Regions from separate parts of the Gordonia sp. 34D genome, predicted to be linked through region 1. Evidence: riboswitches for the same ligand, from Rfam matches in the RefSeq annotation. Region 1 holds a riboswitch; each other region holds the start of a gene.
What was found. A riboswitch is a leader RNA that binds a small molecule or an ion and turns the genes downstream of it on or off. The one in region 1 is predicted to bind cobalamin.
Positions count from the first base shown of each region.

Region 2: it holds a riboswitch for cobalamin, as region 1 does, so the genes downstream of both, AC1L34_RS12120 (ABC transporter substrate-binding protein) here and AC1L34_RS00365 (nitrite reductase) in region 1, are expected to answer to the same signal.
Region 3: it holds a riboswitch for cobalamin, as region 1 does, so the genes downstream of both, AC1L34_RS15900 (ABC transporter substrate-binding protein) here and AC1L34_RS00365 (nitrite reductase) in region 1, are expected to answer to the same signal.

Region 1 is NZ_CM155293.1:71,085-81,603, reverse strand. It holds gene cbiE (precorrin-6y C5,15-methyltransferase (decarboxylating) subunit CbiE) at 1-389, shown strand, start outside; gene cobM (precorrin-4 C(11)-methyltransferase) at 373-1,131, opposite strand; gene cobJ (precorrin-3B C(17)-methyltransferase) at 1,128-2,669, opposite strand; gene AC1L34_RS00370 (precorrin-8X methylmutase) at 2,666-3,331, opposite strand; gene AC1L34_RS00365 (nitrite reductase) at 3,328-4,176, opposite strand; cobalamin riboswitch at 4,232-4,426, opposite strand; tRNA gene AC1L34_RS00360 (tRNA-Met) at 4,600-4,673, opposite strand; gene AC1L34_RS00355 (MCE family protein) at 4,760-6,004, opposite strand; gene AC1L34_RS00350 (hypothetical protein) at 6,224-6,517, shown strand; gene AC1L34_RS00345 (UPF0182 family protein) at 6,587-9,586, opposite strand; gene AC1L34_RS00340 (PPA1309 family protein) at 9,715-10,281, shown strand; gene AC1L34_RS00335 (YlbL family protein) at 10,285-10,519, opposite strand, start outside.
Region 2 is NZ_CM155293.1:2,603,820-2,614,338, reverse strand. It holds gene AC1L34_RS12155 (TetR/AcrR family transcriptional regulator) at 1-349, shown strand, start outside; gene AC1L34_RS12150 (SRPBCC family protein) at 406-843, shown strand; gene AC1L34_RS12145 (DUF6764 family protein) at 1,106-1,627, shown strand; gene ppk2 (polyphosphate kinase 2) at 1,678-2,634, shown strand; gene AC1L34_RS12135 (hypothetical protein) at 2,669-3,493, shown strand; gene AC1L34_RS12130 (ABC transporter ATP-binding protein) at 3,523-4,326, opposite strand; gene AC1L34_RS12125 (FecCD family ABC transporter permease) at 4,323-5,393, opposite strand; gene AC1L34_RS12120 (ABC transporter substrate-binding protein) at 5,403-6,599, opposite strand; cobalamin riboswitch at 6,634-6,776, opposite strand; gene AC1L34_RS12115 (rhomboid-like protein) at 6,831-7,544, shown strand; gene AC1L34_RS12110 (prolyl oligopeptidase family serine peptidase) at 7,496-9,559, opposite strand; gene AC1L34_RS12105 (MFS transporter) at 9,596-10,519, opposite strand, start outside.
Region 3 is NZ_CM155293.1:3,426,692-3,437,210, reverse strand. It holds gene AC1L34_RS15925 (HNH endonuclease signature motif containing protein) at 1-962, opposite strand, end outside; gene AC1L34_RS15920 (hypothetical protein) at 1,173-2,270, opposite strand; gene AC1L34_RS15915 ((2Fe-2S) ferredoxin domain-containing protein) at 2,549-3,277, opposite strand; gene AC1L34_RS15910 (ABC transporter ATP-binding protein) at 3,274-4,068, opposite strand; gene AC1L34_RS15905 (FecCD family ABC transporter permease) at 4,065-5,108, opposite strand; gene AC1L34_RS15900 (ABC transporter substrate-binding protein) at 5,112-6,080, opposite strand; cobalamin riboswitch at 6,108-6,292, opposite strand; gene AC1L34_RS15895 (hypothetical protein) at 6,400-7,992, shown strand; gene ilvD (dihydroxy-acid dehydratase) at 8,061-9,773, shown strand; gene AC1L34_RS15885 (helix-turn-helix domain-containing protein) at 10,208-10,519, shown strand, end outside.

The DNA.
Region 1 (10,519 bases):
GCACGACCACCGCAGTCGAAGCGCACCCCGACCGGGCAGAACGGATCGCCCGCAATGCCAGCAACCTCGGGGTGCCTGGTTTGCGGGTCGTGGTCGGGAAGGCACCAGAAGCCCTCGACGGCCTACCCGAACCGTCAGCGATCTTCATCGGCGGCGGCGCGACCGCCCCCGGCGTCGTCGACCATTGCTTGGCCGCACTGCCCGCTGGTGGTCGCCTGGTGGTGCACGGCGTGACGATCGAAACCGAACGACTCCTCGGCGAATTGCACGCCGCGCACGACGGCGAGTTGACCCGCCTTGCGGTGGAGGTCGCCGCCCCGATCGGCAGCTTCACCGGCTGGACGCCGATGCGCACGGTGACCCAGTGGACGTTTACGCGCGGAGCTTAGTTCCGCGCTCCCGCGCAGGGTCGTACAGGAACGACTCCCCTCCGGCCGTCGGGTCCAGCGCCCAACCGACCAGGATTACGGCTGCCCGTTTGAGCCTGGCCGCGTCGACGATGTCGGCGATGGTCGCCACGGTTCCCCTAAGGATCTGCTGCTCGGGTTGGCTGGCTCGGTACACGACGATCACCGGGCAGTCGGCGCCGTAGTCGCCGATCAAGTCGTCCATCAGGGCCCGGGTTTTGGTGATTGCCAGGTGCAACACCAGTGTTGCCCGCGTCGCCGCGAACGCTGCCAGATTTTCCGTCGCCTGCATCGCGGTCGATCGAGCCTGCGTCCGCGTCAACACCACTGACTGGCTGATGAGCGGGACCGTCAGCTCCCGCCCCACGACAGCCGCTGCGGCCGCGTAGGCGGGAACGCCCGGCGTTACGTCCCACGCGACGCCTGCCGCGTCGAGCCGTCGAGTTTGTTCGGCGAGCGCCGAGTAGATGGACAGGTCGCCCGAGGCCAGGCGCACCACCTCGTTCCCGGCCGCATGCGCCTCGACGATTCGGGAGGTGATCTGGTCGAGGTCGAGACCCTGAGTATCGACAAGCTCAGCGTCTGGGCTTGCGTGGCTCAGCACGTCGGGATCAAGGTAGGTCCCCGGATAAAGCACCACGTCGGCGGCGGCGAGCAGTCTCGTCGCGCGGACGGTCAGCAGGTCGGCGGCACCGGGTCCGGCGCCCACAAAGTGGACGGTCATTGCGCCAGCTCCAAAGCCTTCACGTAGCGAGGCGTCCACACCCCGGCAGCACTGATTCGCGTGGAACTTGCACCCACGATGAGCAGGCATTTCATGTCAATGGTCGTCGGATCCAGCTCGGCCAGGGTCGTCACCGTGAGTGATTCTTCGGCCCGGCCTACGTCCCGTCCGACGATCACCACGGTGTCGGCGGCCCGATGTTCCAGCAGCACCTCCCGCGCCGTCGCGATTTGCTCAGTCCGCGACCGCGACGCCGGGTTGTAGATTGCCAACACCAGATCCGCTTCGGCAATGGCGCGCAGTCGTCGTTCAACAACCGCCCACGGCTTCAGCCGATCCGACAGCGACATCACCGCGAAGTCCGCTCCGATCGGGGCACCCGCCTTCGCAGCTACCGCCTGCACCGCACTCACTGCGGGCAGCACCCGGACCGCAATCCCCGCATACGCGGGATCCTCAGCGGCCTCGAACACGGCCGCCGCCATCCCGAAGATGCCAGCGTCGCCGCCCGACACTACTGCAACCTTCTCCCCAGCTTTGGCGAGATCCAGCGCGTGCCGGGCACGGTCCACTTCGACGGTGTTGCCCGACGCATGCCGAGTGAGGCCGACTCGCTGGGGAACACGGTCAACGTACGGGCCATAGCCGATCACATGGTCCACGTCGGCGAGCGCCGCGGACGCCTCGGGCGTCAGCCATCCGTCGGGGCCGGGTCCAAGCCCGATCACCAGCAGTTCCGCGGCTGGACGCGCGACGACCGACTCCTCCGGCACGTCACCGTCGGCTCGCATCCGCGCTGCCGTGGCCTTCTTCGCGTCGTCACCGGGGACCACGATCAGCGAAAAGTACGGCACCGACGCGGGGTCGACGTCGACCACCGGCAGCCAGCGTTCCTCCGGTTGCGACGCACGTTCCACGTACCAGGCGCCGTCGAGGCGACCGGCTTGCGCGAGCGCCGACCGCACCGCCGGGAACGTCCGACCGAGCTTCATGATGATCGCGCCGTCGGTGTCGGCGAGGCGTCGAGCGAGTTCCGGTTCCGGCAGCGTGCCGGGCAAGACGGTCAGAACGTCGGATTGTCGGACCAGTGGTCCGGCGCTGCCGCCGATGGCGGCGGTCGCCGCGGCAAACGCTGGGATTCCGGGGACCACCATCGTCGGATAGATGTCCTTGAAACGGTCGTGCAGGTACATCGATGACCCGTAGAACAGCGGGTCCCCTTCGGCGAGGAGCACCACATTGCGGTCGGCGTCGAGGTGCGCGGACAGTCGTTGGGCGCACGTCTCGTAGAACGCCGTCATGGCACCGACGTATCCGCCCGGATGGTCGGTGGTGCCGGTCGTAACCGGGTACCGCAGTTCTTCTTCGATGGTCTCGGTCGGGATGAAGCTGTCGGCGATCCGCCGCGCATGCGACTGCTTGGTGGTTCCCGCGTGATAGGCCACGACGGTCGCCTCGCCGATGATGCGAGCAGCTTTGATCGTGACGAGTTCGGGGTCGCCGGGGCCAATGCCGACGATCGTGAAGGTGCCGGTCATTCCTTCTCCTGTGCCAGGGCGTTGAGCGCCGATGAGGTCATGGCCGAGCCGCCGCGACGTCCGCGGACGGTGACGTACGGGATGTCGATGCCGTGGGTCGCGGCGAAGTCGATAAGGGCCTGCTTGGATTCGGCGGCACCGATGAAGCCGACGGGGCATCCGACGATCGCGGCCGGTCGCGGGCCGCCGTCGAGGATCATTTCCAGCAGGTGAAACAGGGCCGTCGGCGCATTGCCGATCGCCACGACCGCCCCTTCCAAGCGCGGTTCCCACAGCGAGACGGCGGCAGCGGTGCGGGTCGTCGACCAGTCGGCGGCTAGGCCGGGGACACGGCGGTCGTTGAGGAGGCAGAGGACGTCGTTGTCTTTAGGGAGACGTGCGCGGGTGACTCCGGTCGCGACCATGGTGGCGTCGCACAGTATCGGTGCGCCCGACGCCAGCGCCGCCCGCGAGGCCGCCACCATCTCCGGGTGCACCACGAGATCGGCGGCGAGGTCGACCTGACCGCTCCCGTGGATCATGCGGACGGCGAGCTTTTCGGCGTCCGCCGGAATCCCACTGAGGTCGGCTTCCCGTCGGATCGTCGCGAACGAGTCGACGTAAATGGCCGGGCCGGAATCAATGTACGGATAGTGGCGCGAGGGCCTGGTTGGGCTGGTCATCGTGGGTCCTTGGGAATCAGTACGCCGCGCCAGGGCGTGACGATCAGGTAATCGGTGGTGCTAGTGCGGGCTTCGACAAAGTCGCGGTCCATGCCCGCCCCGGGGACCTCGACGTGTGCCTCGCTGTAAGCCAGGGCCGGTCCTGGCGGAGGCACGCGCGGGTCCGGCAGTTGGGGTTCGACGAGCGGTGCCGCCAGTTCGCGCACATGCCACGGGGCGGTCGGACCCGTGCCGCGACGGTCGACGAAGGCTGTGGCCAGGTCGGCCAAGGTTTGGGCGGCATCGTCGAGGTCGACGACCGGACCCCATTTTTCGCCGACTCGGACTTGGACGGTCGCGCCGTCGAGTGCGACAAGTCCGAGGTCGCAGGCGTGGTTCATTAGGTCGCCACGACCGTCGTCGAGGACGAACAGGAAGCGGCCTGACAGGGTGGCGATTTTTGGGTCGGTGCATAGCAACCGATCGAGTTCGTGGCCGGTCGGGCGAAGATAGGCTCGACCACCGCTCAGTCCCGTCTGCGGCGAGATCATGATGTTGCGAACGAGTTCGTGGGTGCGCGTCGGCAGGAGTCCGGTGGCTTCGATGGCCGCGAGCGTCGCGTCGTCGAGTTGTCCCGTGCCTTGCAGGGCCCGAAGTTGCAGGTTTGCTCGGGACGTCACGTGAATGCGGCCGTCGCCGAACCGTTCGGCGACTTCGAGGATTGCCGCAAGTTGTTCCGATTCGACGCGTCCGCCAATGAGTCGGAGGCGGACGAGGAGTCCGTCGTCGGCGGGCCACGGGCGCAGCGCACCCGGACACCGGTCGCTGCGCGTTCGGTGGGCGTTGAGCCTTAGGCCGGCAGGCATGGGTAACCCATCTGGTCAGGGACCCAGTGCGCGAGGTCCGGCATTGACCTGGCGGCGATTGCCGCTAGGGCCAGCAGGTTTTCGGACTCGGGTTCATTCGGGCCGAGGCGCCTTCCCGGAGCGTTGCTCCAGTGGCTGCCGATTCCTCGGCGTGCCCCGCCCGTCCCCCTCACCGCTGCGCGTCAGTCCCGGAATCTCACCGGGTTCCCTGACCCCAACATGGAGTACGACTGGCAACTTTGGACCGTACCAGCCTCCCCGACCTAGGTCGGAACCCGCAGCACCCCTTGTTCCCGCATGATGCGTCGATTCCCGCACTATGTCAGACGTAGTGCGGGAATCGACGCATCATGCGAGAACGGGCAGGGGGGCGCGGGAAATGCAAGAAGACCCGCACCAAATGGTGCGGGTCTTCTTGTTTAGTAGCGGGGGCAGGATTCGAACCTACGACCTCTGGGTTATGAGCCCAGCGAGCTACCGAGCTGCTCCACCCCGCGTTGCATTGATTACGTTACACACCGGTGAACTTCCAACGCAAATCGGTTTGCCTGCAACGTGATCGAGGACACTGACCAGCCATTTTCTACCGCGGGTGGACGCCCATGAGAGCTGCCATCTGGGTGGCGACAGGCGTCAGGTTCAGCTTGTCGGGATCCTTCTTCGGCTTGTTATCCCACGGTTGCGGGATATCCGGGTTGGCCAGCGACGCACGATCAGCACCACGGACCGACGTCGGGTTGCCGACCGGGACGGCGCACTTCGCGTCCGTGTTGAACGGGAAGTCGTCGTAGTTGATGTCGAAGTTCGGGTTCTTGCGTTTGATCTCCGCGATCATCTGCTGGGTCGACTCGTAACCCCGCGTACAGCTGGGCGGATTCCCGGTCTCCAAGACGATCCCAAACCGGATTTGCCCGTTGCCGGGGGCGGGCGAATGGCTACCAGCCGACAGATTCGACAGCAGCGCGACCGTCATCTCGGTAGCGAACGAAGTCGGGGAAATCGCATCAACCGTCCGCCCCAACTGGCCGATCAGCTTGGTCGCATCGGCACCATTGTCGTCAAGAAACCCTGACAGTGCGGCCGCCGCACGGGGGCCATCGGCCAAAATCCGGCGGATCGCCGGGTCCGAACCCGCCAACTGCGCGGCCACCAGATCGAGACTTCGCGACCACTTCAGGATCTCGTCGGACTGTTCCGCCTGCGTCTCGAGAACCACATTCGAGCTCTTAATCAGGCCGATCGTACTGTTCAGGCTGGCGAGCCCGTCTGCGGATACCTTGTCGAGGGAATCGATCAGCCGCGACAGGTCGTCACCCTTACCGTTGAAGGCCTTCCCCAGCTCGGTCACGACGGTGCGCAACTGGTCGACGGGGATCGTCTTCGTCAGATCAATCGTGGAGGCAATTACTTCGGCGATCACCGGCGGCATTTTGACCTTGTCGATCTCCGCACCGTCAGCCAAGTACGGCCCCGCAGACGACGGCGGCTGCAAGTCGAGGAACTGTTCACCGATCGCCGACCGGTTTGCGACCACCGCAACTGACGACTCCGGGATCTTGTGGTCGGTGTCGATCATCAATTCAACATCGACGCCGCCCGGGCGCATCCGCATGGCACTGACTCGACCTGCGTGAACCCCTCGGTATGTCACCTCGGCGTTGTCGAAGATGCCACTGGCATCGTCCATGTGGACCACCACTCGATACCCGGCGATTCCGAGGGCCTGATCCATGCGCGCGAAACGCACTCCCGCGTACACCGCGGCAAGGAGTCCGACAATCAACACGACCGCCAGTTGGGTCCTCACCAGTCGACTGAGCGGCGGCATGTACGACCTTCTCTACGCATTGGCTTCACCTGGAAATCCGATCTCCAGGTGAGCGTATGACGCAGCAGTCGCCGTCCACTACTTCAAACCCGCACGTGTGAGGAACCGATTGCGAGGTTTACTCCTGTGAGGTTTCTCACGAACTGCGGTAGGGTGAAATTGCACCCCAGGTTCTGTACCAGGTGTTTTCTCCACTGTTCGACCTACCGAGGAGGAGCAATGTCGAACCACGCAATGAAGCGACAAAGTCATGGCAACCATTGGATGGGCGTAATCGCCTTCATTCTGTTGCTGACCGGCGGCGCATTCTCCGGTCTGTGGGTCGTTACCCTCGCCGACCTTCCCGCAAACAAAGGTATGAACATCACCTACGGCGTCTTGGCGCTCGGCTGCCTGGTGCTCTCGGTCATGATTTTCAGTTTCCTCGTAAGGCAACTGCGGCACTCCCCGGTATTGCCGGACAACACTCCCGCAGAGATCAACCGGTACCTCGCAAAGGTGCGCCCTTCCTAACTATCCCTGCAACACAAAGAACGCCGGCCGATCGGATTCCGATCGGCCGGCGTTCTTTACGCGTTCGGGCTATCCGCCCGTCGACTCGTACTTCTTAATTGCCTTGTCGAGGTTGTCGAGCGCCTCACCGTAGGCCTTGAAGTCACCACTCGACTGGGCCTTGCGTACGTTCTCGAGCGCCTGCCCCAGTTCCTTCACTGCCGCATCACGGGCCGGGCTGTCCTTACCGTTGTTCGACGGTGCCTGCGGTGTCGGATTGGCTGTCGGGGCGGGCTCTGTTGCCGCGCCACCGTCCTTCTCCGGCGCGGTGGCCGCGACCGGTGAGATACCGACCTGCGCCAGCGCCTCGGCGACCGTCGGGGCATAGCCGACACTCACGTTGTCGCCGCCAGCTGCCGCGTTGTAGTAGGTCAGGACGCGGTACAGCTTCGGAATCGCCGAGTTACCACTCTTGGCCTCGGTGTACATCGGCTGGACGTACAGGATGCCGTTGCCGCCCACCGGCAGCGCCAACAGGTTGCCGTAGGTGACCTTGGTGGTTTCCTCCACCAGCTTTCGGTCCGACGCGACGCGACCATTCGAGGTCATGTTCTCGGCCGCCTGCTGCGGGCCCATCGTCTGGTTGATTGTGGGCAACACCTTGACGGTGATCTTGCCGTAGCCGTCGGGGTCGGACGCCGCCGTCATGTAGGCCGCCAAGTTCGGTCGATTCAACGCCGTCATGACCGCGGTCAGCTGGTACTGAGCGTCGTAACCGAAGGGGCGGCTCGCCGTGAAGTAGTACGGCGGCTGCTGCAACCGGTTGTCATCGCTGGTTGTCGGGTCGGCCGGAACCGTCCAGAAGTTATTCGCCCGGTAGAACGTGCCCGAGTCGGCCACGTGGTACTTGGAAAGCAACTGACGCTGCAGCTTGAACAGATCTTCCGGATACCGCATGTGCGCTAGCAGGTCGGTGTTCTTGTCCAGGTCCGCGCGCGGCTTCACCGTGCCCGGGAACACCTTCATCCAGGTCTTGAGGACCGGGTCTTGGGTGTCGAACTGGTAGAGATCGACTTCGCCGGTGTACGCATCGACGGTTGCCTTGACCGAGTTACGAACATACGAGACGTCCTCGTCGGGCAGCTGGCGGCCGGTCTGGCCGACAGTCGTCGCCCGCGAATCTGCGGTGGCCTCGGCGAGAGACATGCGCTGCGCGTACGGGTAGTTCTGCAGCGTCGTGTAGCCGTCGACGATCCACTTGATCTGGCCGTCAATCACGGCAGGGTAGGTCTTCGAATCGACCTTCAACCACGGTGCCGCCTTCTTGACGCGATCGCGCGGGTCACGGTTGTACAGCAGCTTCGATGCCTCGTTGATTTGATCCGACAGCACAAAGTTCCGCTCGCCGTACTTCAGCGCGTACAGCAGTCGGGTGCCGAGGTTACTCAGCGGCACACCCGAATCAGCAGTGTAGGTGTAGGTGAGGCCGTCACCGTCGTACTCGTGCTTCTGCCCGTCTGCCGATCCGACGATCGCGTAGTCGGGGTTCACGTTGGCGAGTAGCTCACCGAAATAGATGCGAGGCTGCTTCACCTGAATCGGCTGCTGGGCGTAGCCGGGCTTACCAATCGTGTCGAGGTCGGACACCAAGAACACCGGCTGCCCACCGCGGTCCGAACGACTGTCCGCGCCGCTGGCCTCGTCGACCTTGTTTGCCTGAGCCGCAATGAAACCATTGCCGTGCGTGTACACGGTGTGCTTATTGATCCAGCCCTGCTGGTTTGCGTCGTACTTCGAGGGGTCGAGTTCGCGGACCGCAACCACGAAGTCGCGCTGACGTTCAACCGTCTGTTCCGAGTCCGGCAGCTTTTCCTTGACCGGGTATCGGTCGACGGCCAACTGCTTGGGGAAGCCGTAGAAGTTCTTGAGCTGCTGACGCTGGTCGAAGGCGCGCGACACCACGTCCGGGTCCAGGATGCGGATGTTCGACAGCGTCGGCTCGTCTGCGTTCACCAACTCCGGCTTCGCGGGCGTCGAAGTCCAGTTCTGCTCGTACGTGACATCGACGCCGTCCCGAATCCGGTAGGCATCGGTGGTGGCTTGGATATTGCGCTGGATGTAGGGGTCTTCCTTGGTGATGGCGCTCGGCTTCACCGAGAACTGTTCCATCGCCGCCGGCCAGATGACACCGATAATCAGCGCCGAAACCAGCATCAACACGGCAGCCAGGGCCGGGATGCGCAGGTCACGCAGGGCGATGGCCGCGAAGAAGGCAATCGCACAGACAATCGCAATAGCCATCAGGATCAGCTTCGACGGCAGCACGAAGTTAATGTCGGTGTACGTGGCGCCGGTGAAAATGTCGCCGCGACGGTCGCTGTAGAGCAGGTCGTAACGGTCGAACCAGTAGCCAACCGCCTTGGCGATCATGAACAGGCCCGCGATAACCGCGAGCTGGACCCGAGCGGCACGGGTCAGCGATCCGCGTTGCCCGCCGCCGCCAAGTTTGATTCCGCCAAACACGTAGTGCATCACCAGGTTGCCGATGAAGGCGACAACCAGCGCAATGATCACGATGTCGAGGATCATCCGGAAGAACGGCAACGAGAACGCGTAGAAGCCGATATCCATGTTGAACTGCGGATCTTTGATCCCGAACGATTCACGGTTGACGAAAGTTTGGACCGTCGCCCACGAACCCTGCGCGATGAGGCCTGCCATCAAACCAATCAGCACCGCCGGTAGCGCGAACATGAGTTTTGGTCGGGTACCGATGGTGGTGCGGTAGCGCGCGAGGGGATCGTTGGGACTCGAAAGCATCACGAAGTCAGGTCGCACCCGGTAAGCGGCATACATGGCACCGAAGATCACCGCGGCCACAAATACTGCAACCACCGCGAAGACGACGATCCGCGTGACGATCGTCGTGCTCATCACCTCGGTGTAACCGATCGACGAGTACCAAAGCCAGTCGGTAATCAGCGACACCACGCGCGGCGCTATGAGCACCAAGAGCAGAAGCCCGACGCCGATCCCGATCAGGATCTTCGACCGCCGCGACAGCGATGGCCGAGGGTGCGATCCAGTCATGCTCACCACGTGAATAAACTCCCTGATTACTCCGTGCCCGCGCCACTGCGAGCACAATGCCGACCAGCTTACCGATTTGTGCGAGTCGGCCCAGTTGACCGTGGCCCGCGCACGGCACAATGGAGTCCGTGACCCCTTCCGAAAGTTCCTCACGCCCCGGCTTTTCGCAGGCCGACGTCGGCAATGCCCTCGCCCAATGCCTCGCCTACACCGCCGAGTTGCCCTGGGGTTCGCGGCCGATTTTGTTCGCGTTGGTTCCGACCGCGGTATTGGCCGCCCAGGCTCCGGGCCTGGTGGATCCCGACGACGTTTCGGCGTTGAGCCCGGTGGTTCAGGAAACCGAGAGCGACGACCTCGAGCAACTTCTCACCACGGTGGCGTGGCCACCACAGGTGGTCGGGTGTGCGCTGGTGTCGGAAATTACGCTACTGCCACCGGACGCCGAGGCCGATTTGGATGCCGCGCTTGAGCCGCTACTGGCCGACGCCGATGCCGCCGACGAGGCGGCTCGTCAGGCAGCCCACGCCCATCCGGATCGTCAGCAGGCTCGCCTCGCCGCAGGTGTGCTGCGCAACGGTAAGCGGGTTGCGCTTCTAGCCTTGCGCGACGGCGATGGTCAGTCCGGTGACCTGCAAACTCACCCCGATCTCGCGCCGAACCTGCTCGATTCGCTCGCCGAGACTTTCCACGGCTAACGATCAAGAGCAGCTAGGGCGCGTCGCCTTCGGATCGTCGAGCGAGTCCAGCGACTGCACCGCACTGGTCAGGGTGTCGATCTTGACGAGTTCGATGCCGTCAGGGGTGTCGGAGGTCGCGGCGGCGCAATTTTCTGCCGGTACAAGGAACACGGTGGCACCGGCGTCGCGCGCAGCCTTGATCTTGTGCGTGATGCCGCCGATCGGTCCGACGGTGCCGTCGGGCTTGATGGTTCCG
Region 2 (10,519 bases), 1.4 Mb from region 1:
ATGGCGAGCGCGTTTGCTGGACAGCGACTTTGCCCTCGGGTGCCCGGTGGCTGCGGGGGCGCAGGCCCGCGGCACGGATCCGGAAGCGACGGATGCCGCTGAAGAGATCTTCCTTCAGTGGGGCCACCTCCTGTCGGCGCGTTTCCGCGAAGAGGACTACGACGATCGCCGCGCTGATGAACTGGCCGATGCGATCCTGGTCGGTATTGAAGGTGCCGTAATTTTGTGCCGGGCCAGGCGCGGTATTGACGCACTCGACCGGATAGTTATTGACCTGCAAGACCTCGCGAGGCGCGGCGGACCAGACAGCCTCGACACCGATGACGAGATACGCCAGCACAGGATTTGAATCACTTTTGCCAAGCAGTCGGGATCGCCGCACAGCGCTGAGGTAGGTTTGCCGACATGGCTGTCTCTGCATCAACTGAATTTGACGTAAAAGCACCCCCGGCGCTCGTGATGGAAGTTCTTCTCGACGTCGAGTCCCTTCCTGACTGGTCGGGACCGCACAAGTCGGCGAAGATCGTCACCACCGACGACGAAGGCCGCCCGCTGCGCGTGGACCTTTCGGTGAGTGCCGTAGGCATGACCGATCATCAGTCACTCGACTACTCGTGGACCGACAACACGTGTGCGTGGGAACTGGTCCAGTCTGACCAGTTGAGCCTGCAGCAGGGCGTGTACACGCTCAGCGAAAAGGCCGACGGGACGACGCACGTGAAGTTCGACCTCACTATCGACCTGAAGATCAAGCTCCCGGGTCTGATCGTGAAGCGCGCGCAGAAGATGGCGGTCGACACCGCTAAGAAGGGCCTGACCGACGAGGTCAAACGCCGCTCCTGAAATACCCGTCCAGCCAGCCCCGACGCCACTTGCGTCGGGGCTGACTTATTTTGGGCCGGAGACCGTTCCCCTGCGTCGCGGACTTGGTGAAAAACTATGCCCGAAACGGACTTTCGGGATGTTTATGGCGCGGGAATGATGCGGTCCGATCACGATCGCACCGGAGGTGCGTGAGCCGGTCTGCGGTGGGGGTAGCGTGGCGCGTGCGCGGTGCGACGGTGGGGTCGCGCAGTTTGCATTCATTTTTTGTGAGAGGGATTCCATGCGGATCGGGACGCTGTTTTTTCGGACATTTTTTGTACTGGTTGCTGCGGCGGCAGCAATGAGCCTGACGTCGTTGCTCGGTGGTGGTGGTGCCGCCAGTGCCAAGACCACCTGTACGGCCAACAACAATCAGCGAGTTGAGCACAACCGCGGGGAAAGCAACTGCATCGCGAATGCCGGTCCGGGGAGCAGGGCGTCGGCGAAGGACACCACCAACAGCGGTGCGGCCCTCGCGGTGGCGACCACGGGCGGTACCGCCACCGCCGAGAACAACGGTGCTGATTCCTCGGCCTTGGCGAGTGGCATCTACGGCGGCCACGGCTACGCGTACACCTTCGGTTCGCATTCCAGCTCGGTCGCTCAGGGACGCCATGGTGGCACGGCCATCGCGGTGACCGGCGCTGCCGGTGGGGCGTTCGCGACCAGCGATGGGGTGGCCTGCCTCGGCTCAATGGCCGCAACCTACGACACCCGGACCGGGCGCGGTTGCTTCCGGTGGGGCGAAATCTACCTGCGTTGAGCATGTTTGGGTGACGTGCAGGGCGGCGATCGTGGCACTAGGGTGACAGAGTGGACCCTTTCGCCAATGAGCCCCCTGCACTTCCCGTCGGCCCGGACCTGAGTTTGGTCTCCGGTCGTGAGGCACTACAGCGAATCGTCGATCTGCGCGACACGACGAGTTTTACCGTCGTCGACGACGATGATGACGATCCCATCCTGCTGACTCTTCCCGAGCGGAATGTGGTCGACACCTGGCGCGAGGACTACCCGTACAACGAGCGGATGAGTCGGCGCGAGTACGAGGTCACCAAGCGTCGCCTGCAAATCGAACTGCTGAAGTTGCAGAAGTGGACCAAGCAGACCGGGCAGCGGCATCTGCTGGTTTTTGAGGGCCGCGACGCGGCGGGCAAGGGTGGAACCATTAAACGGTTCAACGAACACCTCAACCCCCGCGGTGCGCGCACGGTGGCGCTGGAGAAGCCGACCGAACGCGAGGCCACCGAGTGGTATTTCCAGCGTTACGTCCAGCATCTGCCCGCGGCCGGGGAGATGGTCTTCTTCGATCGCTCCTGGTACAACCGGGCGGGCGTCGAACGGGTCATGAACTTCTGCACCGATGCGCAGTACACAGAGTTCATGCGGCAGGCGCCCGCGTTCGAGAAAATGCTGGTCGACGACGGTATCCATGTGGTCAAGTTCTGGTTCTCGGTGACGCCGCTGGAACAGCGGACCAGATTCGCGATCCGGCAGATAGATCCGGTGCGACAGTGGAAACTTTCGCCGATGGATCTGGCGTCCCTCGATCGCTGGGAGGCGTACACCGATGCCAAGCAACGGATGTTCACCAGCACAGATACCGATTTTGCGCCGTGGATCGTGGTGAAGAGCAACGACAAGAAGCGCGCTCGTATCAATGCGATGCGGTATGTGCTGAGCTTGCACGACTACGACGGCAAAGACGTCGCGCTCGTCGGTGAACCGGATCCGTTGATTGTTGGTCGCGCCCGCGACCTCGTCGGCGAATGACGGACATCAGTCGGCAACAGGTAGCCTCGACACGGTGCGAAGCGTAGTTTCCGGTCTGTTCACCGTGGTGGCGATGGTCTGCATGATTGTCGCAGTTCCGAGCGTGTGGCTGACCCAGCGAGTGGTATCGACCGACGGCTTTGTGGCGTCCGCGTCGGAGGCTGCGAAGACCAGCGAGGTGCAGGACTACTTCTCCCAGAAGGTCGCGGATTCGATCGAGCAGGCAAGTGGGTCAAAGCTCGCCAGCAACGTCGCGCTCCCGCTGGCGCAGTCGTACTCGCGGACCGATGCCTTTGTCCGGGACTTCGCGGAAGTGGCACGTCAGCAACACGACTGGCTCTTTACCCAGCCGGCCCCGGACGCTGACCTGCATCTGATGGAACTCGATATCACGCCGATGATCAACGACGCGATCAAACAGGCGTCCATTCCCGTCCCGGTCTCGTTCGACCGTCCGATTTTGGTGACGATTGATCAGCGCCAAATCACTGCGGGGTCGATGGAAGACAGCGGGAAGCTGGTGACGGTGGCGGCGTGGGTGTCGGTGATTGGTGCCATCGTCGCAGCGCTCCTGGCTCTTCTGCTGGCTGTCCGACGCAGCACGGTCTTGGCGTGGCTTGGTGTGGGAGGCGTGCTGGCCGGAGTGATCGGTGCCTTGCTCGCGGTCGCGACGAAGAGCGTCGTCAGTGATCGCCTCGCCGACACGGACCCGTCGGCCCGCAACACTATCGAGGTGGTGGTCGGCGGGATTTCCGATGACCTCACCCAATTGTCGCTGCTCGTCGGCGTCGGCGGACTCATCGTGCTGGCCGTCGGCGGCGTGGCCCGAGTGGTGTCTGGTCGACGCGCACTCGCCTAGCCGCAGGTCGACCGACTACGGGCTACCGTCTACTCGGCAGGGGGTCGTGGCTCCACGTCGAACACGAACCGCGCGGCGTCGAAGCGGAGACGGCCGCGGTCGAATGCCGTAGCCACTGCACCCGACTCGGCCACCTCGCTCGGGGTGCCCGAATGCAGGGTCCCGTCGGGGGCCAGGAGCCAGAGCGAATCCGACAGCCGCATTGCCAATTCCAATTCGTGCGACGACACCAGGACGGTGATGTCGTGATCGCGCGCCAGCGTCGTCACCAGATCGAGGAACTCCACGCGCGACGGCGCATCCAAGTGCGACGTCGGTTCGTCGAGCACCAATAGTTCGGGATCTTGGGCAAGCGCCCGAGCCGCGAGGACTCGCTGCCCCTCACCGTCGGAGAGATCATGAAACGCCCTATCGGCCAACGACTGTGCGCGCACCGCTGACAGGGCCCAGTCGGCGCGGGCGCGGTCGTGCTCCGAGAGTCGCCCGGTGACCCCGACATACGGCGTGCGACCGAGTTCGGCCACTTCGCGGGCGGTGAGGCGGCCAGGGTCGATCACCTGGGTGCCCACTGTTGCGATCCGCCGGGCAATCCGGGCTGGCCGCATTCGGGTGGTATCGGTGCCGTCGGCCAGCAGTACCGCTCCCGAAAACGGTTTCTGAAGTCCGCAAATGGTGCGCAACAGCGTCGACTTGCCTGCACCGTTCGGGCCAATCAGCGTGGTCAGCGCGCCGCGGTGCGCGACGGCGTTGAGATCGGCGGCAACCGTCGTCCGCGTGCGACGGTGTCGATAGCCGATCGTGAGGGAGTCGAGGGTCAAGCCTGCGGGCGTCACACGGCACCGCCTTGGCCGCGCCCGCGCAGCAGCACGGTGATGACGATCGGCGCGCCGATCAAGGCTGTCACCGCGTTGAGCGGGAGGGCGTTGTCTTGGCCGGGCAACTCGGCAATCACACCGCACCACACGGCCAATAGTGCTCCGACCACGACGCAGGCCGGCAGGAGGATTCGATGATTCGCCGTCCCAAACAGTCCACGCGCAATGTGCGGGATTACCAGTCCGAGGAAGCCGACGGGTCCGCAGTACGCGGTGACGACGCCGGTCAGAATGGCCGCGGACAGCAGCGTGGTGGCCCGCGTAATCCGCAGGTCGATGCCCATCGACCGGGCATACTCCTCGCCGAGGAGCAGCGCATTCAGTGAGCGGACCGAAGCCAACGACACCAAGATCCCGAACAACACGACCGGCGCGGCGATCTTGAGGTCGTCCCACGACGTCGCCGAGAACGTGCCAAGGCCCCACATCATGTACTCCTTGACGGAGTTAGGGTCGGCGTAGACGATCAGCACCGCCACCAGCGAACCGGTGACCGATCCGATCATCACGCCGATCAGCAGCAGGGTCACCGCACTGTGGACCCAAACCGAAAACAGCAAGACCAGCCCGAGAACTACGGCGGCACCGATAGCGGCGGCCGCGACGCTGCCCGCTCGACCCCATCCGGCCAGGCCGCCAGCAAAGCTCGCCGCCCCGGCCGTTCCTGCCGTCAGGGCTACCAGGGCGACGCCGAGACTGGCTCCGGAGTTGGCGCCGAGAATGTAGGGATCAGCGAGGGGGTTGCGAAATAGCGTCTGCATTTGCAGGCCAGCGACCCCGAGTGCCGCGCCAACGAGAGCCGCCGTAGTGATGCGCGGGAGTCGGACATTGCGGAGGATGAAGTCGAGACCATCGTCGGGCAGATGCCCGCCGGTCAGGACTTTCACCGTGTCGCCCGCCGGAATTGGCACCGAGCCGAACGCGGCCGCCAGGAGCACGGAAACAACACACCCCACCAGCAGCCCGCCCCACACCAGGGCGTTGCGGTCGCGGCGCGATGTCGACGCGACTGGACTCTTCGTCATGCCGTGGACTTACTGCGCTGGCAGGTGCAGGTAGAACTCGAATTTGTGGTTCGGGTACAGGTCGGGATGCAAGATGGCGGCGAGGTCGGCGAGCACCAGGTCGGGACGCAGCACGCCCTTCTCCCAGTAGTCGTTGCCGCCGCCAGCGTTCGTTGCCTTGGTGCTGTTCCAGGCCTGCTCAGCGGGTTTAGCGAAGGCCCGATAGCGCGGGTCTTGCTTGTACAAGTCGGCGAGTGAGGCGATAGTCGGGTCGCTGAGCAGCCACTTGTCGGCTAGGCGGCCCTTGGCAATGACGGCTTCCACCGACAGTTGCAGGCTCCCCTGCGCGGGGTCGTTGATCCACGGGTAGGTACCGCCAGCGTCGGCGACCAACTTGCCAAAGTAGCTATCGCCCGACGCCATCATCCACGTACCGTTCGAGATTCCGCCGAGCAGCACATTGGTTTTCGGGGCATTCGCAAGGTTCGCCGCCACGGCCCGATAGCTGTTCTTAACGTCGTTGAAGACGTTGGCGGCTTCCTTTTCGGTGCCCGTCAGAGCGGCGAAGAACTTGATCCACTCGGCACGGCCCAGCGGATTCTCTTCCAACCAGTCGGCGTCGGCGATGACTGGGATTCCCGCGCCGGTGATTTTCCCGAAGGCGGGGGAGTCGTTGCCGTCGGTCACCAGCACGTCCGGTCGTCCGGCAATCACCTTTTCGGCGTTCACCACGCCAGCATCGGCGAATTCGCGGACCTTATCCGCCTTGATTCGCTCAACGATTTCGGGAGTCGAGACGTATCCGGTGGTCGCAACGCCCGTCACGGTATCGGCGGCACCGAGTGCGGCGATCGACGGCAGGTGGGTCGTCGACCCGGAATACAGGGTCCGCACCGGGACTTGGACTTGCGGGGCGTCGGCCAGTGCACCGTCGAGCTTCGGGGCGGGCGCACCACAGCGGACCAGCACATACGATGCGGCCGGTGCACCTTGTGATGGATGCGCCACGGTTACTACCTGATACGAGTTGTGGTACTCGATCTTCAGGCCGGTGGCTTCGTCGATGGTCGACTTATCCGGAAAATAGTCCTTCGACGCGTCGAAGTCGGTGATGCAGTCGCGGGTGCTGCCCGCGTCGTTTGCCGGGGCCGTTGAGCAACCGGTCGCAACGATCGGGATAGTCACGGCGACGGCCGCGACGAGCACGCTGAGTCGAGTGGCACGCATGGATCAGAAACCTCCCTCGGGGATGCTCCGCCCCGGGTCTGCAGAAGCGACGGTGAGTGTCTGACTTGCTACTCGGAAAGAAACTTCCTCGGGTAGGTCACAGTGGCGGGACCGTGCCGGACTCACACCGGCTTCCTCACGGGATATCGCTTAGTTATCGGCGCAAATCTAGCATGCAGACATTCTCAACTCCCACTGGCGCAAGCCCCTTGACGGGCTTAACGTGGGGCGATGAGCGAGACTCGGAGCAGATGGCGTCGCGCGATCGCCATCGCCGGGGACTGGGTGCGCCGCGCACCAATCACGTACCTGTGGCTGGTGGTACTGCTGGCAACCACCGTTGTCCAGCATCGTGTTTCGCCCGAGAAGCTCGACGCGATCCTTGGCCGGAGATCGACCAATATCGCGAACCTCTTGCACGATCCGCTCCGGGCCTTCTTCGGCAGCCTTCTCTGGCTCGACGGTGCGTACTGGGTGCCGTACTTTCTTGGCTTCACGATTTTCCTGGCAACCGCTGAACGCTGGATGGGGAGTAGACGGTACCTCGCGGTCGGCCTCGCCGGACACATCCTCGCCACCCTGATCAGCCAGGGGCTGGTCGGTGCCGCCATACAAACCGGCGTCGCCAACCCGTCACTGCGCTACGCCACCGACGTCGGTGTCAGCTACTTCATGGCCGCGGTGATCGGCGTGCTGTCGTACTATCTGCCGCGTCCCTGGCGGTGGATCTACATCGCCGGCGCCGTCGTCGTGTTTTGCGGACCGCTATTGGATCTGCCGGTGAGTTTTACCGCCGTCGGGCACGCGAGCGCGCTCGCCATCGGCTTCGCGTGCTACCCGCTGGTGCGGGGCAAGCCAATGCTCAACGTCGACGCCCTGCTGAAACGGATCCGCGGCTATGCGCCCGCCTCCTTGCGGCCCAGCGCGCGCCACAAGAATTCGTAAGCCAGCGCCGACTTGAACGCGCTCTGCCGGTTGTCGGCCGCGCCGCCGTGCCCGCCTTCGATATTTTCGTAGTACTGCACCTCATGCCCCTGCTCTTCCATGCGGGCCACAAACTTCCGCGCGTGCCCGGGATGCACGCGGTCGTCGCGGGTCGACGTTGTCACCAGCATTTTCGGCATCGCGGCATCGGCACGCAGTCGCTGGTACGGCGAGTATTTGGCGATGAACTCCCACTCGTCGGGGTCGTCGGGGTCGCCATACTCTGCCATCCACGATGCGCCAGCCAGCAGAAGGTGATAGCGGCGCATATCGAGCAGCGGCACCTGGCAGACCAGGGCGCCGAAGAGCTCCGGATAGCTCGTCGCCATGACCCCCATCAGGAGGCCGCCGTTGGAGCCGCCTTGCGCCCCAAGCTGTTCGGGCGTCGTAAGGCGGCGTGCGACGAGGTCGCGGGCCACCGCAGCGAAGTCCTCGTACACCAGGTGGCGACCCGCCTTCAGCGCCTGCGTGTGCCACTCCGGGCCGTACTCGCCGCCGCCGCGAATATTCGCAATCACGTAGATGCCGCCGCGACTGAGCCAACTGCGCCCGGCAATGCCCATGTACGACGGTGTCATCGAGTTCTCGAAGCCGCCATACCCGTACAGCAGGGTGGGGCCGGACGCGACATCGTCTCGCTTGATCACGAAGTAGGGGATGGCGGTGCCGTCGTCGGACGTGGCGAAGAACTGCTGCGTGGAAACTGTCGAGGCATCGTAGAACTCGGGCGACGACTTGATGATGGAGACACCGTCGCTGGTGGAGCCGTGCAGCAGGCTCGGGGCCCGCGTAAAACTACTTGCTGAGAGCCAGATTTCGTCGCTGTGGTCGGGGTCGGCGTCGAGGACGCCAACGGTTGCCAAATCGGGGATGCCAGCAACCGTCGCCAGCTGCCACGTGCCGAGTTCACGGAACTCCAAGCGGGTGGCAACGTCGTGCAGCGTCACCATCACCAAATGCGACTGGGTGAACGCGAAGTCCTCAAGGCTCGTGTGCGCATCAGGTGCGAAGAGAACCCGGTGGGTCCGGTCTCCCGCGAGGTAGGCGGGGTAGTCGAACACCAGCAGGGTGCCTGCGGGATGCGTGATGGCCGGGCCATCCGGGCCGTCGATGGTCCACTCCGACCGCACCAGCACCAGCAGCCAGTTGTGGCGGACGACGAAGAAGGCATCAGTGGGAACCTCGATCCGGATCAGTTCGCCATCCCGGAGTTCGTAGTCGAGCGCATTAAAGAAGTCCGTCGACCGTGACACGAAATGCCGCACATAGCCCGGTGTGGTGTCGCACGTGGCGGCAACGGCCACGTCGGAGACCTCGCCAGCGAAGACCGTCGGGGCGTCGGCCACATCGGTGCCACGCGACCACCGGCGCACGGTCCGCGGATAGCCGGACGACGTCAGCGCCGACAGGCCATCGGGGGTGGAGGCGAAATCGGTTGCCACGTAGACGGTGTCGCGGTCGATCCAACCGACCGTCGACTTCGCCTCCGGCAACGTGAACCCGTCGGCCACCCAGGTACCGGCGCTCACGTCGAACTCCCGAACCACCGCAGCATCAGCACCGCCGCGCGATAGGGAAATCAGCGCGCGGTCGTAGTCCGGGCGGAGCATCGTGGCCCCAGACCACACCCAATTCTCGTTCTCATCGGACGCCAGAGCATCGACGTCGATCAGCACATCCCATTCCGGATCGGCGGCGCGGTACTGCTCGAGGGTGGTGCGGCGCCACAGGCCCTTCGGGTGCGCCGCATCGCGCCAAAAGTTGTAGAGAAACTCGCCGCGCCGACGCACATAGGCGATCCGATCGTCGGTATCGAGGACCTCGAGGGCTCCGGACTCGAGTTCGGCAAACCGGTCTGAGTCGGTCAAATCGGCGATCGTCGGCGCGTTGTGGTCGCGAACCCAAGCGAGGGCGTCGTCGCCGGTCACCTCCTCGAGCCAGAGGTACGGGTCGGCCAGCACGTCGTCGTTGGTCACCGAATCAACGGTACCGGGACCGGGCCACGGAAGCGGTTAGGCGTGGATGGGTGCCTTCGTTTCCAGTGTCGGCGCTTCGTCATCCACGCCGGGGATCGCGGTGCCAGCAATCGGCACCCCCGCGGTTTCGGTGAGGAACCGGAGTGCGACGAGGCCAACCAGGCATGCGCCCATCATGTACAGCGCCGGAAACAGCGTCCACCCGGTCCCGTCGACCACGGCATCGTTCACCAGCGGTGCGGTACCGCCAAACGCGGCCGTCGATACGTTGTAGGAAATCGCGAATCCCGCATACCGGACGTGGGTCGGGAACATCGCGGGGAACGTCGCCGAGATGGTTGCCAGTTGCGGGATGTACAGGATGCCTAGGACGACAAACCCGACGATTGCCCAACCGAAACTCTGACCCATCAGCCAATACATCGGCACCGCCAGAACCAGCAGTCCGATCAACGACCACCGCCACATCGGCTTGCGGCCCGTTCGGTCCGACCACGCACCGAACACGGGGATCAGCACCATCATCAGCACCTGGCCGATCAACATCACGACCGAAGCCGAATCCTCGCTGAGTCCGAGGGACCCCTTCAGATACTGCGGTTGGTACGCCAGCAGTGTGTAGTTACAGACATTGAGTGCAACCACCATCCCGAACATGATCAGGATGGGCTTCCAGTACGTGCCGATTGTCTCGCGGAGTTGACCCACGATGCCCCCGGTGTCGGGCTTGTCGGCCTCAGTGAAAATTGGCGGATCGTCCAATTGCGACCGCAGGTAGAGGCCCGCGATGCCCAGTGGCAGGGCCAGCAAGAAGGGGAGACGCCAACCCCACTCGCTCATCTGCGATTCCGACAGCGCCAAACTCATGAACAACACGATCGCCGTGCCGGAAGCAAAGCCGGCCATCGTGCCAAATTCCAGGAAACTGCCGAGCTTGCCGCGTTTGCGGGGCGGTGCATA
Region 3 (10,519 bases), 580 kb from region 1:
GTCGCGGTCAGCGCGACTCCGGCCTGCTCGGCCAACTCCCGGTCAGTCACCGTGACGACCAACTCGCTGGAGAGCGCCCGGCCGGCGCCGGGCCGCAGGGCTTGCTCGGCCTCCAGCAGCGCCAGCAGGGCGTCGTGCTGGCGTTGGCCGATCGAACGGTCATCGCGTTCGGCCGCCGCAGCCAGGGCGGCCGGATCAGCAGCCTCAGCAGCCCCGCGTGGGGAGGCTGGGTCGGCCGGGTTGTTCATCCCGGGCTTGGCCCAGGAGTCGAACATGACCTCGAACCGGGCCCGAAGTTCGGGGGTGAGGTAGCCCCGAACTTTGCTCATCAGGCGTTGGTCTTGCCCGCCGAGCCCGAACTGGCGGAGCCGTTTGCGGTCCCGCTCGTCGGTGAGCGCCCCGTCCGGGTCGAGGTGGGCCAACAATCGGTGCCCGGCCGTGCGGACCCCCGCCGGAGTGAGGTCCCGGGCGACCTCGGCCAACTGGGCCTCAGCCCCGGCCTGCACCTGCGGGTCGACCGCACTGGGGATCTTGCGCATCACCTCGTCGATCACCACCACGTGGTCGGCGCCGATAGCGCCGTCGGCGACCGCCTGCGCGGTGGCCGGAAACACCGGCGGAAGAGTCTCACCCTGCAAATTGGCCAGGCGGGCGATGCCTGCACCGGTGATCCGGCGGCGCTTGGCCTCCCCATCACCGAGACGCAAACCCCCAGCAAGATAAGCATGCAAGGACAGGAACCCGGCCTTGCGGTAGGCACTGCGATCGGAGATCTCGGCCAGCAAAGCCGAGGTGGCGCCGTCGAACTGGCGGTTGGCCCGCTCGAGGATCTCGGCGGTTTCGAGGAGTTGGCCCTCGGTGGAGGCGGTGAACACCGAGCCCGCCAGGTGGGTGGCGACCGTGCTGGCCAGGGTGGCAAGCTCAGCCGGGGCGAGCTCGGCAACTGCTTGGGTTAGGTCCATCGGGGTCACCTCCTCGCACTGTTCGTAAACTAGTTGGTGGACTAGTTCACTCTTTATTCGCTTGTATGTGTGAAGACTATCGCGAGGGTCTGACAATTTTCGTCGACCGATTGCAGCGAGGGAGAGCATCGAGGAGCCGCTGACCCCCCAACCCCAACAACTGCGCCCCGCCCCCAGGTTGGGGACGAGGCGCAGTCGCACTTAGAGCCGCTATCCGAGGCCGACGTCACCGCCTGAACTGGTGTCGCCAGCTCCCGCACTGACAAGGTCTCCACCACCGACGTCCGCGGTACTGACCGGATCGCTGGGTGCCTCACTGACGGATGGCAGTTCAGCAGGAGGTGCCGGAACCTCCGGGACTTCGACTGCGGCCGGGGCATCGTCGACGATGGCTTCCGGAGCGGCCGTTGCAGCAGGAACATCCGGAGCGTCCACAACGGGTGCTGCATCAGGAAGCGTCACGGCCACCGTGTTCGCGGCGGACTCCCCGGTGTCCAGGGAGAACGCACCGGCGGTCACAGCCGACCGGCCTGCGGGAGCGCCGAGAACGCCAGCAATCAAGTCCCGCGCGCCGATGATCGCCTTGATAATGCCACCGTCGGTGAGCAGGCCAGGAATACCTTCTTCGAGCGACCCGTTCAGCATTCCGTTGGCAAATACTGCTGGCGCAACAACAAGTGCTTGGAGGGCGGCCATTGGGTCGGCCGCCTTGAGTGCGTCAATGATCGGCTGCACTGAATTGCCCGTGCTGTACACGGTGCCGATACCCATGGAGATTGCTCCCAAGCCCATCGTGACCCCCAACATGGTGGCCGACTTGCTGAGGCCCAGGAGGTTGGTCAACGGCTGCTGAACGGCGTTGCCCAGCGGCCCGATCAGGCCGATCATCGGGAACAGGCCGGTCATAACCACACCGTTGAAGACCTTAACAAGCGCCTCATCGACCTGACCGGCAGCAAGGGCTTCCGCCGCCTCGATAAGGTTGGGGATCGCGAAGTTGGTCAGCATCTGGGTCATGGTGGCTGCCACCTGAGTACCACCGCTAGCCAGAGCCGTGATGGTCTCGATCTGGTTGGCGACCAATTGCTCAAGGATCGGCATCCCCGGGCCGATAGCGTCGCCGATCAGCGGCCCCAAGTTCGTGAACACACCTTGCAGGAGTCCGGTGTACTCACCGAGTGGGCTCAACAGGACACCGAGCCCAGCAGAGATCGGGCTTTCGGGTTCTGCGGCAAAGGCTGGCGCGGTGTTGGCCAGCGGAGTGAGTGCGATTGCGCCTGCGCCAATGAGCGCGACGCCCGTCGTCACGCATTTGCGTGTGGGTGTGGTTGTGACTCGCAACGAACGGTCCCTTCGTGAGGTTTGCCCCGTCGTCAGCCAGGTGGATGGCTGTCGCCGACAGGTTATCGACCAAACGATCACCCAGTGTGATGCGTCACGTTTATTGCCAGTGGTGATGTTTGTCACTCCTTATTGCGGTCATTTCGGTCATGCGATTCGCACGAACCCGGTATATCACCCGCGCGCGATACGCCAAGGCTGAACCTCCCGGCCGCTTTCGCAGTTAACGACCGAGCAAGCCGCCATTAAGTGCGCTCACCCAACCACTCGGAAATGGGCGTACCTCCCGCGAGGTGCTGATCTACGACCGCCGCGACGCGGTCGGCCGTGAGCCCCGAATACCAGGCGTTATCCGGATACACGACGACCACCGGAGCCTGCGCGCACGGGAAAAGGCAACCCGTCACAGTGACGAGAACGTCGTCGTCGCCCAGGCCGCGCGCCTCGAGTTCGGCGTCGAGAACACGCGCTGACTCGCCCGACCCCTGCGCCGAACAGCGCGGCCCCCGGCACACCAGGACGTGCCGACCGAACCCAGGCACCTTCTCCCACGCAGGCGAAACCAGCGGCGCGACAGTCGTTTTCGCAGGCTCACCACCGTCGTCGAGCGCCGACTCCAGCACGTCAGCGTAGGCGTCACCGTCACAGAGCGACCGCCCGATACGAACGTCGGGCACATGCTGGGACTCGGTTCGCGTCCGGAGCCAATGCCCAATCACCCGGCGGAACCAGGCATCCATCTTGCGGTCGACGACCGTCTGCCCGGACACCACCAGCACCCGTCGCGCACAGGCGGCAGCGGCGCGATCGAGTTCCTCGGTGATCGTCGACGCGGTGCCGCCAAGAACCGCGACGCGAAACTCCACACCCGGCCGACGCTCGCGCAGCACGCGTAGCCCCGACTGAACCTCGGCGGCCGGATCGTTGCCGCGATCGGTGGGTGCGGTGACGATCACCCAATCAACGCCAGTCATACGCCCGCCCTTCGCGCATGCTGTTCGGCGGCACCGCACACCACCACCAGCGGAGCGCCCGTGCGCGGATGCTCAATCACCTCGGCATCAATCCCGTAAACCTGCGCTAACAGTGTGGGAGTGAGGACCTCCGTCGGTGTGCCGATCGCCTGCACCACCCCCTGATCGAGGACCACCAGTCGGTCGCAGAACATCGCTGCCAGATGCAAGTCGTGGATCGCTGCGACCACCGTCAGTTCTAATTCTCGTACCGCACTGAGCAACTGGACGCCCGCAGAAACATCGAGATGATTGGTGGGTTCGTCGAGCACCAACACTTCGGGACGCTGAGCAAGCGCACGCGCCACCTGAACTTTCTGCCGCTCACCGCCCGAAAGGGTGTGCCACGCCCGCCGACGCAGTGGTCGAAGGCCCAGGGCATCGAGGGCCCGCTCCACATCCTGCGACGCCTCCCCCAGCGGACGCCCCCAACCCGCACCGTGCGGGATGGTGCCAAGTTCGACGATCTGCTCCACCGACAAATCCAGCACCGTCGCCGAATGCTGTTCCACCTCGGCGACGGTCCGGGCAAACTCGCGGCGTCGAATAGTCTGCACGTCGCGGCCACCCAGAAAGACGCGGCCAGTGTCGGGCTTCTGCCACCGCATCAGCAACGACAGCAGCGTGGACTTACCCGAACCATTGGGCCCGATGATCCCGGTGAACTCCCCGGCGCGCGCACTGCACGTCACGTCGCTCAAGATCGGGTTGCCGTCCCGGATCACGCTGGCGCTGTACACGTCGAAGTTCATTCGGTGCCCTTCTGTCGTAGCAGCCAGATAAAGGCGGGCACCCCGATCGCCGAGGTGACGAGGCCGAGCGGCAGTTCGCGGGCGGGCAGCAGACTGCGTGCCACGATGTCCGACCACACCACGATCAACGCCCCCATCACGATCGCGAGCGGCAGCACCCGCGCGTGCAACGGGCCGACGAGGAAACGCACAGCGTGTGGAATCACCAGGCCGACAAAGCCGATGATCCCGGACATCGCCACCAGCACTGCGGTGCATAGCGACACCAGCGCATACAGAATCCATCGCGTCCGAGAAATGTCCGTACCGAGACCGGCGGCAGCCCGCTCACCGAAGGCGAAGGTGTCGAGCGGCCGGGCATGAAACAGCACCACAACCACCGTCACACCCGTCACCGCCGCACTCAGCGCGAGCGTGTTCCACCGAACCCCCGCGACCGACCCCAGCGACCAAAACATCACCCGCTCGGCCGTCCCGTGCGGACCAAAATAGATCAGCCCCGAACTGAGGGCGGCCGCCAACTGTCCCACAGCCACGCCCGCCAGGATCAGTCGGCCGGGCAGTAGGGCCCCGCCGCGGGTCACCGCGATCGCGAACACCAACAGCAGCGCCGCCATGGCCCCGATAAACGCCGCAACAGAAACAACCGGCCCGCCGGACATGATCCCCAAGCCAAGACCGGTGCTAAGCACCACCGATGCACCCAAGGCCGCGCCGCCCGACATCCCGAGAATGTACGGATCAGCCAACTGATTGCCCGTCAACGACTGCAACACTGCACCGCACACCGCCAAACCCGCACCCACCACCGCTGCCCCAACCACCCGCGGCAGTCGTAGGTCGACGACGATGTGCTCGTCGAGCACGTTGACCCCCGAGCCGCTTCCGAGGCGACCGAGGATGGCGTCGAACACCGTCCTCAGCGATAGATCTGCCGACCCGATCACCACGCCAAAAGCCATGCTGACCAGGAGCGCAGCCAACAGTCCCCCGGTCCAGAGCATAAAGCTCGGGGCCGGATGGACTCGTTCGCGCAACATCGCTTACCCCGCGAGCGCGCCCGACAGTCGGACCGCCCCGTCGATCAGACGAGCACCCGGTGTGCTTTCGGAGAACGGAACCACCACGTACGAGGCCCTCTTTACCGCGGAAAGATCCCGCAGCGCGGGGTCGGATTCGAGGTAGGCGCGTTTGGCAGCGGCCGGGTCCCAGCTGGCGTCGATAAGAACAATGACGTCGGGATCCGCCTTCAGCACGGCCTCCCAACTGGTGTCGGCCCAGTTGCCCGAAAGCTGACCGAACACATTGGTCGCGCCGACCGCATCCATCACCAGCTGTGGTCCGCCGCCCCGCCCGCCTACGGATGGGCTGTCGGTTTTGGCGTCCCACCACATGATCGTTTTTCCTGCCCCGGCATGCTTCGCCTTAAGCTCAGCGAGGGTGGCGCGCATCGCGTCGTTGACTTTGTCGGCTTGCTCAGTTCGGCCGAAGAGCGTGCCGTAATCGCTGGTCTCGCCGGCGACAGCCGCCCACGACGGCGCCGGCCGCGCGGACTTGTCGGCACACCCAAACGGCGAGACGTAGGCCGCAATTCCCAGGTCGGCCAACGACTGTTCGCTACCGAGCGCCTTATCGGTGAAGGCCGACGCGTACGACGCCGCCACCAGATCGGGCCGCTTCTCCAGCAGCGCCTCACGTTCGGGGTACTTGTCCGAGAGCACGTCGATCCGACCGTAGGCATCCGCCCATTTCGGCGAGATGGCGTCGTCAAGATAGGCCGTCGCAACAAGCTGTTGCGCTGCGCCGATGGCGAGCGCGGATTCCGTCGCGCCCTGATTGACGGTGATGGCCGACGTTGCAGGCTTGGCCAGCGTTACCGTCCGACCACAGTTCGCCAGCCGGATGGCCGCACCTGCATCGGTGGAACTCTCCGCTGTGGTGCAGGCACTCAGCGCCAGCACCACCGACAGACCAACAGCGGCGCTCGGGCCGAACTTCCAAAGGGTACGCAAAGCGACCCCCTTTCCAATACTCGTGGAACTACGGGGTACGCCGCGGCCGGTCTCCTGGCTTAGCAGGGCTCCCGACGTCGTACCTTCCCGGATGCGCAAACACCCAGTGGCCGGAGATTTTCACTCCAAACGACTGTCGGACCTGCTCACAGTGGCGAGTCCGCGCCGGATTTTCACCGGACTTCCCGAACACCGTGACGTATGCGATGAGTGTATCGGCAGCCGATTTGAGTAGGATTCCGGATCTGCGAGCACTTGACCCGATACGGTCAGAGCACGATCGGCCGAGGACCGCGGGCCGAGACAACGGGGGAGTTTCATGGGCCGCACCACCACCACGCGCACCGCGCTATCCGCCGTTCTCGCCTCCACCTTTCTTGCGGCCGGTATCGGTTTGGGTTCGGCAGAGGTATCGGCACGACCATCGCCCCAACCGCTGGGTTGCGTTCCGTTCATCAGCACCTTCCAGCTGGTTCCCCCGCTGCCCGGGTTGTTTACGCCGCTACCCAGCATCAAGGGCCCGTCTGAGTTCGACGGTCTTCCGCCCGCACCGCGGCAGGAGAAGCTGCCAGCGAAGGTCGAATTCCGCGACAACACGCAGGGTTTCAACTCGAGGACCGAAGCCGTCCTGCACAACGGTCACCTGTATGCGCGGGCCCGGCATTCGTCGAAGCCGTGGCGCAAGGTCGCCACCCCCGGTTGCCTTGACGGCGAAATAGTCGCAATTTCAGTCAACAACAACATGCTGGTGGCCCTGGACAAGAACGGTTTCATCTACTCCCTCGATAACCTCCTGTCCGGACCGATGCTGTGGAATTGGACGCGCATGTTCGGCGGCCCAATCTGGTTGTGGCCAGGCATGCAGGTGCCCAACAAAGCCGCGAAGCAACCCGTCGCCAACAAGTGGTCGATCAGTCACCGGATCTCGACGAGCTTCAAAGACCCCAAGGGCGTCACCCATCCCACCACTGCCGGACTGGTTGAGTTGGTGAGCTTGGCCGACGACGGTTCGCGGATCATCTATCAGGACCCGTGGCTGCCCGCCGACTTCAGCTACGAGATCGGCGGTCCCGAGCAGGGCCGATTCCAGGCGAATGCGATCTCCACATCCGGGTCGGTGACGCTGGTGCAAAACAAGTACGGCGACATGTTTACCCGTCTCTACGACCTCGACACCGCAGGTGCCAACCACATTCCGGGCCGCTATTCTTGGCAGCCGCAACCCAAGAAGCCTTCTGCGCCAAACCAATTGGCTGAACGATTCAACCCCGGCTATGCGGCGATCGACCTGCCCGGCGAGGATTGGAAGCCTCAACCGAAGATCCCGGGGACGGTTACCTCCCGGATCACTATCCACGATTCTGGCGCTACCGCCGAAGACCGCGAACTTCGAGTGGAGGGTATGAGCGGCGGCACCACCGGCTACTGGCACAAGCCAATCACGGCGTCGACGTGGGCGTTTACCCCGACGGGCCAGCCACTGCGGGGGCAGGTGTTGCACGGCGACCCGAGCACCAACCAGACGGCCCTGACCCTCGCCCCGAAGAACAAGGTGAACTTCCGTGGCAAGCTGCCCGACGGCTGGACCATGACCACCGAAAACTTCGAGTGGGCCCAAACGAAGCATCCCGTCACCCTGACGTTGCCGACCGGCCGCACGTTCAACGTCGAGCTGTACACCACCGACGGCCTGCGCCTTCTCCCCCGCGGTCCCGGCCTCGACAACAATCCCCGCACCCTGGAGGGTGCCATCGACTTCCGCAGCGCCGCGCCCTGGCGGCCCGAGAATGCGGAACTCAATCGCCTAATCCGCAAACAGTTCAACGGTGCCCACGTCTACGAAACGAACATCCAGGCAACTAAGAACTCCCTGGCCTTCGACCGCCCCGGAGTGGTGCTTGTAAGGAAGTAGCGGACCGGCCCCGAGGCCGAAGCGGGCGAACTCGTGACCTCCATCCCAATCAGCACTATCGTCAGAGCATGGCTACCGACTCCACCGGCAACAATCCCGACATCAAGCCCCGTAGCCGCGATGTGACCGACGGTCTGGAGCGAACTGCCGCGCGCGGCATGCTCCGGGCGGTCGGCATGGGCGACGACGACTGGGGGAAACCACAGATCGGGGTCGGCTCGTCGTGGAACGAGATCACACCCTGCAACCTCTCGCTCGACCGCCTCGCTAAGGCCGTTAAAGAGGGAGTCCACGAGGGCGGCGGGTTTCCGATGGAGTTCGGAACCATCTCCGTTTCCGACGGCATCTCCATGGGCCACGAGGGAATGCACTTCTCGCTGGTGTCACGCGAGGTGATTGCCGACAGCGTCGAAACTGTGATGAGCGCTGAACGCCTCGACGGGTCCGTTCTGTTGGCTGGCTGCGACAAGTCGCTGCCCGGAATGCTCATGGCCGCGGCGCGACTCGATCTCGCGTCGGTCTTTCTCTATGCCGGTTCAACCCTGCCCGGATACGCGAAACTCTCGGACGGATCCGAGCATCAAGTCACCATTATCGATGCCTTCGAAGCCGTCGGTGCCTGTGCGCGCGGACTCATGAAACGCGAAGACGTCGACACTATCGAACGCGCCATTTGCCCCGGCGAAGGCGCGTGCGGCGGCATGTACACCGCCAACACCATGGCCAGCGCCGCCGAAGCACTCGGCATGTCTCTGCCCGGAAGCGCCGCACCGCCGGCCCCCGACCGGCGCCGCGATGGCTTTGCCCGCGAATCGGGGAAGGCGGTCGTCGAAATGCTGCGCCGCGGAATCACCGCGCGCGACATCATGACGAAGGAAGCATTCGAGAACGCGATCGCCGTGGTGATGGCATTCGGCGGGTCCACCAACGCCGTGCTGCATCTGCTGGCGATCGCCTACGAAGCCCATGTTGAACTCTCGCTCGACGACTTCAAACGCGTCGGCGCCCGGGTTCCACATCTGGCTGACGTCAAGCCCTTCGGCCAGCACGTCATGACCGACGTCGACCGCATCGGCGGCGTCCCTGTGATTATGAAAGCACTGTTCGACGCTGGTCTCCTCCACGGCGACTGCCTCACCGTGACGGGCAAGACCGTCGCTGAGAATCTCGCCGACATCGCCCCACCCGACCCCGACGGCCTCGTTCTGCACGCGATGAAGAACCCCATCCACCCAACCGGCGGCATCACCATTTTGAACGGAACACTGGCCCCGGGCGGCGCGGTCGTGAAGTCAGCGGGCTTCGATTCCGACGTCTTTGAGGGCGTCGCCAGAGTCTTCGACCGGGAACGCGCAGCCATGGATGCCCTCGAGGACGGCACCATCACGGCGGGCGACGTCGTTGTGATCCGCTACGAAGGCCCCAAGGGCGGGCCTGGCATGCGCGAAATGTTGGCGATCACCGGCGCCATCAAGGGCGCGGGCCTCGGCAAAGATGTATTGCTGCTGACCGACGGGCGCTTTTCCGGCGGAACCACCGGACTGTGCGTGGGCCACGTGGCTCCGGAAGCCGTCGATCGCGGGCCGATTTCAGTGGTCGAAGATGGCGACCGAATCCGGCTCGACGTGGCGCAGGGAACGCTCGACATCCTGGTCGACGAGGCGGTACTGGCTGAGCGAGCGAAGAGCTTTGTTCCGCTTCCGCCCCGCTACACGCGCGGGGTCCTTGCGAAGTACTCAAAGCTGGTGACGTCGGCGTCTAATGGTGCAATCTGCGAGTAATAGTTTGGCCTTGCGCCGGTGGCGGATGCTCCCCCCAGGATTTCACCCGCCACCAGCAGACAAGCCGCATGTGATGGCGCAATGCGTTCAGTCACCCGAACACTCCAGTTACCTTATAGCAATCTCGCCAATGACCCCAAGGTAAGTTGCGTCACACCCCAGCATAACTATGTTTATGCAGGCCAATTGCGCCATGGCGAATTTACATCATCGCGGTGAAAATCAAATTCTGCGAGCTGAGGTGATCGCCGGGATACTTAACGGCTATCGAAGGTTGCTAGAATTGCCGATGAGTTAACCGACCCAGCGAAGTCATGCCAACTTCGTCATCCGCGTCACAGTAAAGGCGCTGGCTTCAGGGCTTCGGGATAGGCTCAATGGGTTAAAACCGACTAATCCCCGACCGAGACGGCAAATAGACACGAGAAGGCACGATGGACGAAGGTTTTGCAGGGCGGCTCAATAAGCTGTTCGAAACGGTGCACCCGCCTGGCCGCAGGCCGCATACCAATGCGGAAGTCGCGGCCACCTTGTCGTCGGAAGGCCACCGGATCTCCAAGCCGTACCTCTCCCAGTTGCGCAACGGCCACCGTACAAATCCGTCGCCGGACACCATCGCCGCGCTCGCCCGTTTCTTCAAGGTGAAGCCCGACTACTTCTACGACGACGTCTACGCCGCCCGCATCGACCACGACCTCGAATTGCTTTCGCAATTGCGCGGGCACGGCCTGCGTCGACTTTCGAGC